DNA from 3 places in the Paenarthrobacter sp. NPDC091711 genome. Region 3 is predicted to be linked to each of the others. Evidence: riboswitches for the same ligand, from Rfam matches in the RefSeq annotation. Region 3 holds a riboswitch; each other region holds the start of a gene.
The links. Region 3 has a riboswitch for S-adenosylmethionine ahead of ACIQH5_RS08650 (aminotransferase class V-fold PLP-dependent enzyme). Riboswitches for the same ligand answer to the same signal wherever they lie in the genome.
Positions count from the first base shown of each region.

Region 1: another riboswitch for S-adenosylmethionine. It lies ahead of ACIQH5_RS17470 (hypothetical protein); the one in region 3 lies ahead of ACIQH5_RS08650 (aminotransferase class V-fold PLP-dependent enzyme).
Region 2: another riboswitch for S-adenosylmethionine. It lies ahead of ACIQH5_RS10115 (homoserine O-acetyltransferase); the one in region 3 lies ahead of ACIQH5_RS08650 (aminotransferase class V-fold PLP-dependent enzyme).

Region 1 covers NZ_JBIVTF010000013.1:52,283-56,199, reverse strand. The annotation lists gene ACIQH5_RS17485 (matrixin family metalloprotease) at 1-278, opposite strand, end outside; gene ACIQH5_RS17480 (VIT1/CCC1 transporter family protein) at 437-1,603, opposite strand; gene ACIQH5_RS17475 (hypothetical protein) at 1,870-2,061, shown strand; gene ACIQH5_RS17470 (hypothetical protein) at 2,058-2,390, opposite strand; SAM riboswitch class IV at 2,407-2,526, opposite strand; gene ACIQH5_RS17465 (sodium:solute symporter) at 2,712-3,917, opposite strand, start outside.
Region 2 covers NZ_JBIVTF010000005.1:76,351-80,267, reverse strand. The annotation lists gene ACIQH5_RS10120 (bifunctional o-acetylhomoserine/o-acetylserine sulfhydrylase) at 1-1,175, shown strand, start outside; SAM riboswitch class IV at 1,339-1,455, shown strand; gene ACIQH5_RS10115 (homoserine O-acetyltransferase) at 1,471-2,589, shown strand; gene ACIQH5_RS10110 (hypothetical protein) at 2,593-3,102, opposite strand; gene ACIQH5_RS10105 (winged helix DNA-binding domain-containing protein) at 3,165-3,917, opposite strand, start outside.
Region 3 covers NZ_JBIVTF010000004.1:166,319-170,235, reverse strand. The annotation lists gene ACIQH5_RS08660 (ribosome small subunit-dependent GTPase A) at 1-484, shown strand, start outside; gene hisN (histidinol-phosphatase) at 540-1,352, shown strand; SAM riboswitch class IV at 1,533-1,646, shown strand; gene ACIQH5_RS08650 (aminotransferase class V-fold PLP-dependent enzyme) at 1,679-3,088, shown strand; gene ACIQH5_RS08645 (class I SAM-dependent methyltransferase) at 3,166-3,917, shown strand, end outside.

The DNA of each region.
Region 1 (3,917 bases), on a different contig from region 3:
GTGCCGTCGTCGTTGGTGGCCAGGAACTTATACGAATCGTTGGTGGTGCCGGGCGCTGACGGCGAGGCCAGTGGGGCGTCCGCCTCCTCAAGTCCTGGCGGCGGCGTCTTCGGGTCACGCGGTGTTTCGGCAACACCGGGCGCGTTCTGCGGGGCGCCCGGAATGCTCAGGCCCGGGAACAGGGCGGTAATGCGGGGATCGCCCTGCAGGTACCCACTCACCAGAACAGCCACGACGGCGGCAATTGCGGCCATGAGGACGCCGCGGAGAACCCGCACCACTGCGCCACTGCGCCGGTGTTTTGGCGCGCGCGTTGTTTCCCGCTCCGGTCCACGGTTCTCCATTCCTGATGCCCTGGTCACGCGGGGCAGCGAGGAGGACGAACCCACATTACGGTCTGCGGCCCGAGCCGTCCAAACTTATGGGCAGTCCAAACTTAAATGATGGTTGCTCCGAACACCAGGCCCAGTCCATAGGTGGCGGCGGCCGCTCCCAAGCCAATGGCCAGCTGCCGCAGCCCGCGGCTCAACGGTGACGTTCCGGACAGCAAGCCGACCACGGCGCCGGTGGCCAGGAGCGCCAGGCCCACCAAAACCCCGGCCACCATCAAGGCCGCAATGCCCGTCATTCCGAAGATGAACGGGAGGATGGGCACGATGGCGCCCGAGGCGAAGAAGCAGAAGCTGGACAGCGCAGCGCCCCACGCCGAGCCAACGGATTCGTGCTCATCCGCGGGCGGTTTTTCAGGCTGCAAGGACAGGCTCGGATCGCAGTCGCAGCTGAACAATCCCATACGCTCGGCGGCGCGGTGTTCCGCGGCCTCGTGGGTCATGCCCCTGGCCAGGTACACCAGGACCAGCTCGTTGTGTTCGATGTCCAACGACGGCGCGGCCGTCAAGGTTGCCTGCGTGGGCAACGTGGCGTTAAGGAGTTCCCGCTGGGAGCGGACCGAAACGTACTCGCCCGCGCCCATGGACAGTGCACCGGCCAACAAACCTGCCACGCCACTCATCAGGACCACGGGGCTGGGCACACCGGTTGCTGCCATGCCCATCACCAACGAAAGGTTGCTGACCAGGCCGTCGTTGGCGCCAAAAACGGCGGCGCGGAATGTCCCGGAGAGCCTGTTGCGCCCACGCGTGGCCAGGCCCCGGACTACTTCTTCGTGAATTTGTTCATCGGCCACCATGGCAGGTGTTGCTGCAGGCTCCGTGCCATAGGGGGAACGGCCTTCGGCACGCTGGGCCAAGGCAAGCACAAAGACGGAGCCGAAGTTACGGGCAAGGAATCCCAGGAACTGGCTTCGGGTGGATGCTGCTTTGGGCATTCCGGCGTGCTCACCAAGGAGCTTGAGCCAGTGGGCCTCGTGCCGGCCTTCGGCTTCGGCCAAGGCGAGCAGAATTTGGCGTTCCTCACCGTCACGCCGCTGGGCAAGTTCGCGGTACACGGCGGCCTCGGCACGCTCGTCAGCCAGGTACTGGCGCCAGCGGCGGATGTCCGCGTGCGACGGCGGCGGGGGTTGGGTACCAGTGTTTTCGGCGGCTGCTGATTCGGGGGTGGGGTCCGGAGCGGGGCTCGACGAACTATGGGATTCCTGGTGCATCTGCACTTTGTCTCCTGTGCTGGGTGGGGTAGGTGCGGCCCCATTGCACGCCCCACACTACCGCTTATCCGCGCGGATTTTTGGCTGGTATTCCTTAACCGGAATGTTCGGTGCACCGTAATTTTCGGCGCTCCTTGACCCTTGCCTATGCCGGTGCTCAGATGGAAGGACAGGGGATTGGGGTCCTCCCACTCCTGGATTCCTGCATTCGGGTCAACGGGCTGAGCCGGCCCGTGAACACCGGCCCACGAGACGGAGGTTGCACCATGAACACCACCGAATCACACGCCAACTACCAGGAACGGACCACCATTGAGTCCGACCCCGCCTACGACTACGCCGAGGACCAGGAAGTGGACCAGCCCTGGGTTGAGGAAGTAGACGCCCCCGACGACGACGAACGCGTGGTCCCCATCGACGAAACCGAAGAGTTCCGTGCGGAGGACGAGGAAAGCTAGGCCGGATCTTCGTGGCTAAGTGTGAAGTGCCGCTGCACACCGCCGCGCCGGCCCGCCGCGGCGACAGTCACCGTTAGCGTCCTTGACACTTCACACCAACGCGTTGGCCGGACCGCGTGGGCCAACGCCTGCGCGATCAATTGCGGGTGGGGATGCCCGAAGCGCCCGGTTCGGGCCGTGGCGCCGTTCCCGGCCAGGATGGTCACCGTGCCCAGGAAGAGGTCGACGGCGGGAATCACCGCGACCGTGGTGGTGGCTGTTGTGTCTGGGGTGCTCACAATTGCTGGGGTGCTGGCTGCTGCCGGGGTGATATCGCCTTGGTACGGCAAGGGACTGCTCCTTGGTGGAGTGCTCTTGCCCGCTCGGTTGTCTCTGGTCCGGGACGGGCCGCTTCCTCATCCGAACCACCCGTGAACATGGGGTTGGTGCGTGGCAAGTCGGAGCTTGGCGCCACATCTCTTGAAGCTGGGACCACCCTACCCCATTGCTAGGGATACCCGTTGTGGGGCCTGGTGTGCGTGTTTGGGTGGGGTTTTGGGGCGCAGAGTGGGCCCCGCAACGCACCTGCCGGGTGGACGTTTCTCCTGGGGACAAAACAACGGCGGCGCCACCCCGGAAAGGGGAGGCGCCGCCGTCGTACTTGTCTCTTTTTACTTGTGGCTGCTGACCGGGTGGGCCTCAGGAGGAAGCTCTTCCGAGACGGCACCAGCCACTCGCTTGTCCCAGGCCTCGCGAACCGCGGGATCGGTGGGCGGGGTGAGCAGCGAAATCACTACGTAGGCGACGAACGAGGCTGCCAGGCCGAAGTAGATCGGCTCGTTGGCGTAGACGCCGTCCGCGCTCGGGATCGCTCCTACGGCGAAGAGGATCAGCAACGCGAGGGTCAGGACCGACCCGATGGCCATGGACCACGCCGCGGCGATTCCGGTTCCGCGCTTCCACACGAGGCCGCCGAGAATGGCTACCAGGAGGCCACCCACCAGGATGTCGTAGGCGATGGTCAGGGCAACCACCACGTCCTGCGCTGCCATGGAGATCAGCACGGCAACGATGCCGAGTCCCAGGACCCAGTAGCGGTTGGCCTTGACGTCGTGCTCGGGGTTTTCGGTGTCATCAGTGTTGATGGTCTTGCCGAACCAGCTGGCCACGAACGGGACGACGTCGGCGCGGGCCACCGTTGCCGCGGCGATCAGGGCGCCGGAAGCCGTGGACATCATTGCTGCAACAGCTGCAGCCATGACCAGGCCGCCGATGCCGACAGGCAGGATGTGGGTTGCGACCTCTGCGTACACCACGTCCTTGCCGAGGTTGGCGACGTCAATGTCCGGCAAGGCAACGCGGGCGGCCAGGCCGATCAGGGCGCCGGCGATGCCGTAAAGGATGCAGTAAACGCCGGCAGTTGCGCCGCCCCAACGGGCAACGGTGGGGGTCTTGGCAGTGAAGACGCGCTGCCAGATGTCCTGGCCGATCAGGAGACCCAGTGTGTAGACCACGAAGTACGTGATGATGGTCTGGATGCCGATGCCGTCAATCTGGAAGAAGCTTGCGTCGAGGCGCTCACGGATGCCGTCCATGCCGCCGGCTGCGTTCAGGACGAACGGGAGCATCAGGAAGAAGATACCCACGGTCTTGATGATGAACTGGACCTGGTCGGCCAACGTGATGGACCACATGCCGCCAATGGTCGAGTAGACAAGGACGATCGCGCCGCCAACGGCGATAGCCAGCCAACGCTCCCAGTCGAACAGCACCACGAAGATGGTGGCGTACGCGCCGGTGGACGTGGCACACAGCATCAGCGTGTAGGCGAGCATGACGATGCCGGAGGTCTGCGTGGCTTTGCTGCCGTAGCGGAG
Region 2 (3,917 bases), on a different contig from region 3:
CCCTGGCCGAGCTGGCTCCCATCTACACGCGCATCGGCAACCCGACGCAGGATGCCGTGGAGCAGCGGGTCGCGAGCCTTGAAGGCGGATTGGGTGCACTCCTGCTCAGCTCCGGACAGGCAGCGGAGACTTTTGCCATCCTGAACATTGCCGAAGCGGGCGATCACATTGTGGCCAGCCCCAGCCTTTACGGCGGCACCTACAACCTGCTGGCACACACCCTGAAGAAGTTCGGCATCTCCGTCACCTTCGTGGAAGACCCGGACAACCTGGACCAGTGGCGTGACGCCGTCCAGCCGAACACCAAGTTGTTCTTCGGCGAGGTTGTCTCCAATCCACGGCAGGACGTTCTGGACATCGAGGGCATCGCACGCACCGCCCACGAGGCCGGCGTGCCCCTGATCGTGGACAACACCCTTTCAACGCCGTACCTCATCCGTCCCATCGAGTGGGGCGCGGACATTGTGGTCCACTCTGCAACCAAGTATCTGGGCGGCCACGGGTCCGCAATCGCAGGTGTGATTGTGGATTCCGGCAACTTCGACTTCGGCAAGGATCCGGAACGCTTCCCCGGATTCAACACCCCGGACCCCAGCTACAGCGGGCTCGTTTACGCCCGGGATTTGGGCAAGGACGGTGCGCTGGGTGCCAACCTGTCCTACATCCTCAAGGCCCGTGTCCAGTTGCTCCGCGATCTCGGCTCGGCTGTGTCGCCGTTCAATGCCTTCCTCATCGCCCAAGGACTGGAGACACTGAGCCTGCGCGTGGAACGTCATGTTGCCAACGCCACCAAGGTGGCCGAATGGCTTGAAGGCCACGACGACGTCGAATCGGTCGCCTATGCGGGCCTGCCATCCAGCCCTTGGTACCAGCGGGGCCAGAAGTACGGCCCCAAGGGCACGGGGGCAATTGTTGCCTTCAACATCAAGGGCGGCGTGGAAGCCGGTAAGCGTTTCGTGGACGGACTGGAGCTGCACTCGCACGTTGCCAACATCGGTGACGTCCGCTCGCTGGTCATCCACCCGGCGTCGACGACGCACAGCCAGCTGACGGTGGAACAGCAGCTCGCTGCAGGCGTCAACCCCGGCCTGGTCCGATTGTCCGTGGGCATCGAACACGTGGATGACATCATCGCGGACCTCGAAGCCGGATTCCGGGCAGCCAAGGGCGCCTGACGCCTCGCGCCCAAAGCACTGACCCGGCTGCCGCCCGCGCCGACGATTATTCGCCGGGCGGCAGTTCCGGGCCCTGGTTCGTGAACGAAGAGACCTCAAACCGTCACACTGTTGTCACATTCTTCGCCATAACCCCCCTGTGTTTCCTAGACTCGTCGTATTAGGTCATGAGTGCCAGCACACAGCCCCGGCTTGCTGGCCGGCAACCCTCCTCCGCGGTGGGGTGCCCCGGGTGAAGACCTGGCCTGTTCGCACGCAAGGCGACGGGCAAGCGCGAGGTTAAGGTGTCAAAGGAATGACCATTACTGCTACAGCCCTTCCAAAATCCGGAGAAGAAGACGGAACCGTCAAGTACGCCGGCGTCGGTCCGCTGGAACTCGAAGCCGGCGGATTCCTGCCCGACGTCGTTCTCGCTTATGAGACCTGGGGGCAGCTGAACGCCGATGCCTCCAACGCGGTGCTCATCCAGCACGCACTCACTGGCAGTACGCATGTAGCCCGCGGAGCCACTGACGAGGAAGGATGGTGGGAGCAACTCGTTGGTCCCGGTGCCACCATCGATACCAACAAGTTCTTTGTCATCTCCATCAACATCGTGGGCGGCTGTTACGGCAGCACCGGCCCATCATCAGAAGCTCCGGACGGACGCCCGTGGGGCTCACGTTTCCCGCTGGTCACCCTGCGCGACAGCACTGAGGCTGAGTCGCGCCTCGCCGATGCCCTGGGAATCGAGGCCTGGCACGCCGTATTGGGCGGATCCATGGGTGGCGCGCGCGCCCTTGAGTGGGCTGTGACCTTCCCAGACAGGGTAAAACGTTGTGCCGTCATTTCGGTGGGCGCCTACAGCACGGCCGAGCAGATTGCTTTCGCCCAAGCCCAAACCCTTGCCATCAAGCAGGACCCGAACTTCAACAACGGCGACTACTACGGAGATACCGCGCCCGAGCACGGTTTGGCATTGGCCCGGCGCATCGCCCACATCACGTACCGCTCGGCGTTGGAGCTGGACGTCCGCTTTGGCCGGCAAGCCCAGCACCAGGAGACTCCGCTGGCCGCCGTATTGGGCGAGCGCGGCCGCTACCAAGTGGAAAGTTACCTGGACCACCAAGGAACCAAACTGGTCCGCCGCTTTGACGCCAACAGCTACATCGCCATCACCGAGGCATTGATGTCCCACGACGTCACCAGGGGTCGCGGCTCGTTGGAAACGGCGCTTTCCGGTGCTACGGCTGAGTTCTTCGTGGCGGCCGTGGACAGCGACAGGCTCTACTTCCCGGCTCAATCACGGGAACTGGCCGCAGCGCTCCCCGGCGAAGTGCCGGTTCACGTCATTGAGGCTCCGATTGGCCACGATGGCTTCCTCACCGAAATCGGCCAGCTCTCCGAGCAGCTCCGCGAAGCATTTTTTGCCTAAGCTTTAGCCGTTCATGATGTCGCCGCGCTGCCTCATGTAATCCTCCATGGCGATCTCGCCGTTGCTGAACTTCGCGTCCAGCTCTGCCAGCTTGCGCGCCCGGTATCCCTGCGGCTCAGAACCGTTCGTTGCGGGAAACGTGCTGGGGGATGACGGGCTCGACGGCGGCCCGGACTGCGGCGCGTCATCCACCGGGCGGATGACGGCCGGCTCGGACGGATAGCCCGGATAGCCCTGACCCGGATAGCTCTGGCCTGGGTATCCCTGACCCGGGGAGCTCTGCGACGGGAAATTCTGCGACGGGTAATTTTGCCCGGGGTAGCCCTGTCCCGGGTGATCCTGCCCCCGGTAGTCCTGCTGCGGGTAGCCTGGGCCGGGCAGATTCTGCTGCGGGTACTCGGGGGCGCGGAAGTCTCCGTGTTGGATCCGGCGCGCCCGGGAGCGGTTGTACATGCGGATTCCGAGTGGAATCAGCCACGAGCAGACGATGATCCAGAAGATCAGATTGTTCACAGTGCAGGCCTCCTAGGTCTCACCCCAGCTTAGTCCTGTGCCCTTGGACCGTTCCCGCCACGTCACACCAGCGTGACGTCCATGCCCAGAAACCGGCCATAACGATCCACCTCGGCCTGCAGGGCGGCCTGCTCCTGCGCAGTGGCAGGCCGGTTCATTCGCACGTCCAGCTCGCACGCCCCGCCGGAGAATCCGTGACGCCACCATCCGGCCAACCTGCCATCCAACAGGACCACGTGCATGGGTCCGTTGTCCTCGGGGAAGTAGGGCGCCGTTCCGCCCAGGAAGTGCCGGGACTGCGAGTAGCCCATCACGTACTCGTCGTAGCACTGGATGAGGTCAATGCGGGGGAGCTCAGGATCCTCAGTCGTCCAGGAGGGGTCCCCGCTGGCGAGGGTGGCCACTTCCTCCGCAGCCAGATAATACTCAAGCCCATCGAGCAGAAGGGTGCCCAAACTGCCGGGAGAGATGTCCTGGGCTACCTGGATGCCACGCTTCACGTCCTTCATGGTCAGCCCGGACCACACCGCACAGTCCTTCACGGTTGCGGGGCCCCGGCTGCTGAAGTACCGCAGCGTCAATTGCCCAAGCGCCTGTTCACGATCCTCCCCGGCCAACGGTGCGGCGAGGAAACCGGGAACGCGTTCCTCGAACAGGGCGTACGTCTGTTTCAGGGCACCCCCTGCGGATCGGACGGGGGAGCCGCTGACCAGGACGCGGCTGATTTCGGCATGCATGAGGTGGTAAATGAAGCCCAGGCCCTTGCTGGGGAAGCCCGCCTCTCCCAGGACCTGGGCCAGTTCCTCGCGTGTCTT
Region 3 (3,917 bases):
GGACGCTGTATCCCAGCTGCGCTCACACCTCGGTGGAAAAGTCACGGTCATGCTCGGCCACTCCGGCGTGGGTAAATCCACCATGGTTAATGCCCTGACAGGTGCAGAGCGCGCCACGGGCGGTGTCAACGCGGTGACAGGCCGGGGCCGACACACCTCATCCTCGGCTTTGGCACTCAAACTTGACGATGCTCCCTCCGGCAGCTGGATCATCGACACTCCCGGCATTCGATCCTTCGGCTTGGCGCATGTGGACCCGGACCGGATCCTGCATTCATTCCCGGATCTCGAGCCCGGCACGGAGACCTGCGACCGCGGTTGCAAGCATGGTGCCAACGCTACTAACTGCGGTCTGGATGCATGGGTGAACGATGGCCATGCCGGCCCGTCAGGAGTAGCACGACTGGCCTCCCTGCGCCGCCTGCTCGGTGCAGACCCAAGGCTCGAAGCCAAAGAGACCAAGGAGCTGGGAACCGTCAACTAATCGTTGCCGGCTTCACCTCCCCACTGCAGCGAACGTTTCAGGATAGTTTGGTGGCATGACCCAACCCGTTTCCACCTACAACGATGACCTGCGCCTTGCCCATGTCCTCGCTGATTCAGTCGACGCCCAGACCATGGATCGCTTCAAGGCACTGGACCTGCAGATCGAAACCAAGCCCGACCTCACGCCGGTAACTGACGCTGACAAGGCCGCTGAAGAAGCAATCCGCGGCCAATTGTCCCGCTCCCGTCCGCGGGATGCGGTCCTCGGCGAGGAGTTCGGCAGCAGTGGACACGGTTCGCGCCGTTGGATCATCGACCCCATTGACGGCACCAAAAACTTTGTCCGCGGCGTCCCGGTGTGGGCAACACTGATCGCCCTCGTCGACGAAGGGGAACCCGTGGTGGGCGTAGTCAGTGCGCCGGCCCTGGGCAAGAGATGGTGGGCTGCCAAGGACATGGGCGCCTACATGGGCCGCTCCCTCGCCTCGGCAACGCGGCTCAAGGTGTCGAACGTCTCCCGCCTGGCCGATGCTTCCATGTCATATTCCAGCCTTTCGGGGTGGAAGGAACGCGGCAACCTGGATGAATTCATGGGGCTCACCGAAGACATCTGGCGCACCCGCGCCTACGGTGACTTCTGGTCTTACTGCCTCGTGGCCGAGGGTGCGGTCGACATCGCCTGTGAGCCGGAGTTGAACCTCTACGACATGGCAGCCCTCGTCCCCATCGTCACTGAGGCCGGCGGCCGCTTCACGTCCTTGGAGGGCGAAGACGGTCCCTTTGGCGGCAATGCCTTGGCAACGAACTCGATCCTGCACTCGGAGGTCCTCAAGCGACTGAACCCCGGACTGGACGACCTTCTTTAGTCCTTACGCTCCTCGCTCATCAGACGTGCGACGGAATTTTCGACGGCGGAGGCCCTCTTTGAGGAGCCTTCGCCGTCTTTTATTCGGCCAAGTGGGCGATTGCCATTCGACGTAACAAAAGGCTTAACAAAGGGAAGCGGCTTTGGAAGGGCGCCCGGACGTGCCTTAGCCTTTTTTACAGGTCACGAGTGCCAGCGCTAAACCCCGGTTTGCTGGCCGGCAACCCTCCATTCGCGGTGGGGTGCCCCGGGTGACGACCCGGCCGGTCCGGAACGGATGCGGCAAGCGCGGATCCCCCTATGGGGGTCCCTCTTGAGTGAGGTCCCATGAGCACTGTCACGTTCGACTCAAACACCCTTCCGTCTTTCGTTGAGGAAACCGCTGCAGAGGCGGCTGCGGCGGCACGTCCGCTCGCCGCGGTCACAGGCGCCGAGCTGCAGGCCCCACTGATTCAGGGTGGGCACGTCCGTTACGCCAACCTCGACTACGGTGCTTCGGCGCCCGCCCTGACCATTGTCTCGGCCCACCTCAACGAGGTCCTGCCCTATTACGCCAGCGTTCACCGGGGAGCCGGGTACGCCTCCCAAATCAGCACCTCGGTGTACGAGAATTCACGGAACATCGTTCGGGATTTCGTCGGCGGCCGGCCTGATGATTCCGTGATCTTCACACGCAACACCACGGACTCCTTGAACCTCCTGGCCGGATGCCTGCCGCAGGTGGACGGCGAATTCACGGGCGAGGTCCTCTACCTGGACATCGAGCACCACGCCAACCTGCTTCCCTGGCAAGGAGTCCCCCACCGCAGCGTCGTTGCGGCGCCAACCTTGGCCGAGACGCTGGACAAGCTCCGCGCCGAGCTTGCCCAAGGCGGAGTCAGCCTGCTGGCCGTCACCGGCGCCTCGAACGTTACAGGCGAAATCCTTCCCATCGCCCGGCTTGCTTCGCTGGCCCACGAACACGGCGCACGAATAGTGGTGGACGCAGCCCAGCTCGCGCCGCACCGCCGAATCAACATCACCGAGGCTGACGTCGACTACCTGGTCTTCTCCGGACACAAGCTCTACGCCCCCTTTGGCGCCGGCGTCGTGGTAGGCCGTCCGGACTGGCTCGACGCCGGGACTCCGCACCTTGCCGGGGGCGGCGCTGTTCGTGAAGCCCGTTTGGACTCGGTCAGCTGGGCCGCTGGACCCGCCCGACACGAAGGCGGCTCCCCCAATGTGCTCGGCGCCGCGACACTCGCCCGGGCCACCCAGGTACTGGCAGGGCTGGACCAGGACGCGTGGCACGCCCATGAATCCGCCATCCGCTCCTACCTGGTCAAGGGGCTGGAAGCGATCGACGGCGTGACCGTCCACAAGATCTTCGATGACTCGCTGGACACCATTGGCGTGGTCAATTTCTCGGTGGAAGGATTCGACGCCGGTTTGGTTGCCGCTTATCTCGCGGCTGAACACGGAGTGGGCCTGCGTGATGGCCGCTTCTGCGCGCACCCGCTCCTCAAGCGCCTCGGCCTTCCCTCGGGATCTTTGCGCGCCAGCTTCGGCGTCGGCTCCCGGTTGGAGGATGCCACCAGACTGCTCGCAGGCATCGAAGGACTCAAGCGCAACGGACTCGGCTGGGACTACGTGGTGGACGAAGGCCGCTGGGTTCCGGCCAACGACCACCGTAGCTACCCCGAGTGGGCACCGAACACTCCGGGCACTGCAGGTGCAGCTCCCTGCACTGTCGACTAGAAGCAGTGGCGGCCGGATTCCATGCGGTAAATTCGTAGGGTACTTTTAGCCACCCTCCGAAGGAGTTCTGCGTGTCCCTGCACTCCCAGGGCACCGCGAGCGATGCGGCCGGCATCCCCGGACCAGCAGGACCGCGAGGCCCAAAACTGCATGCCACCCGCAGGCTCGAACTTGGCCAGAGCTTTCAGGACGGCGGAGAACATTACCACCGCGTGCGTCCGGGTTATCCCGCTGATTCGGTGGACTGGCTCGTCCCGCCGGAGGCCCAATCCGCGGCCGATCTCGGAGCGGGCACCGGCAAGTTCACGGCTCTCCTTGTGGACCGCGGACTGGAGGTTGCCGCCGTCGATCCTTCCACGGACATGCTGGAGCAACTGCACAAGGCCTACCCCCACGTCAATGCGCAGGAGGGAACGGCAGAGGCAACTGGACTGGCGGACTCAGCATTCGACGTCGTCAGTGTTGCCCAGGCCTGGCACTGGTGCGAGCCCCTCGCAGCGAGCACGGAGATCGCCCGGATCCTGCGGCCACATGGCGTCCTGGGGCTGATCTGGAACCAGCTGGACACCTCACATCCCTGGGTACATCGCCTTTCCCGCATCATGCATGCGGGCGATGTCCATAAGCCCGGATTCCGGCCAGTCATCGGCCCGGAATTCAGGGGCCTGGAAAGCCACCTGACCACGTGGGAGGATGCACTGACTCCGGAGGACATCATGGAACTGACCAAATCCCGCAGCTACTATCTCCGCGCTAACGACGCCACCCGGGCAAAAGTCATGGGGAACCTGACATGGTACCTGTACGACCACCTTGGTCATGCCCGCGG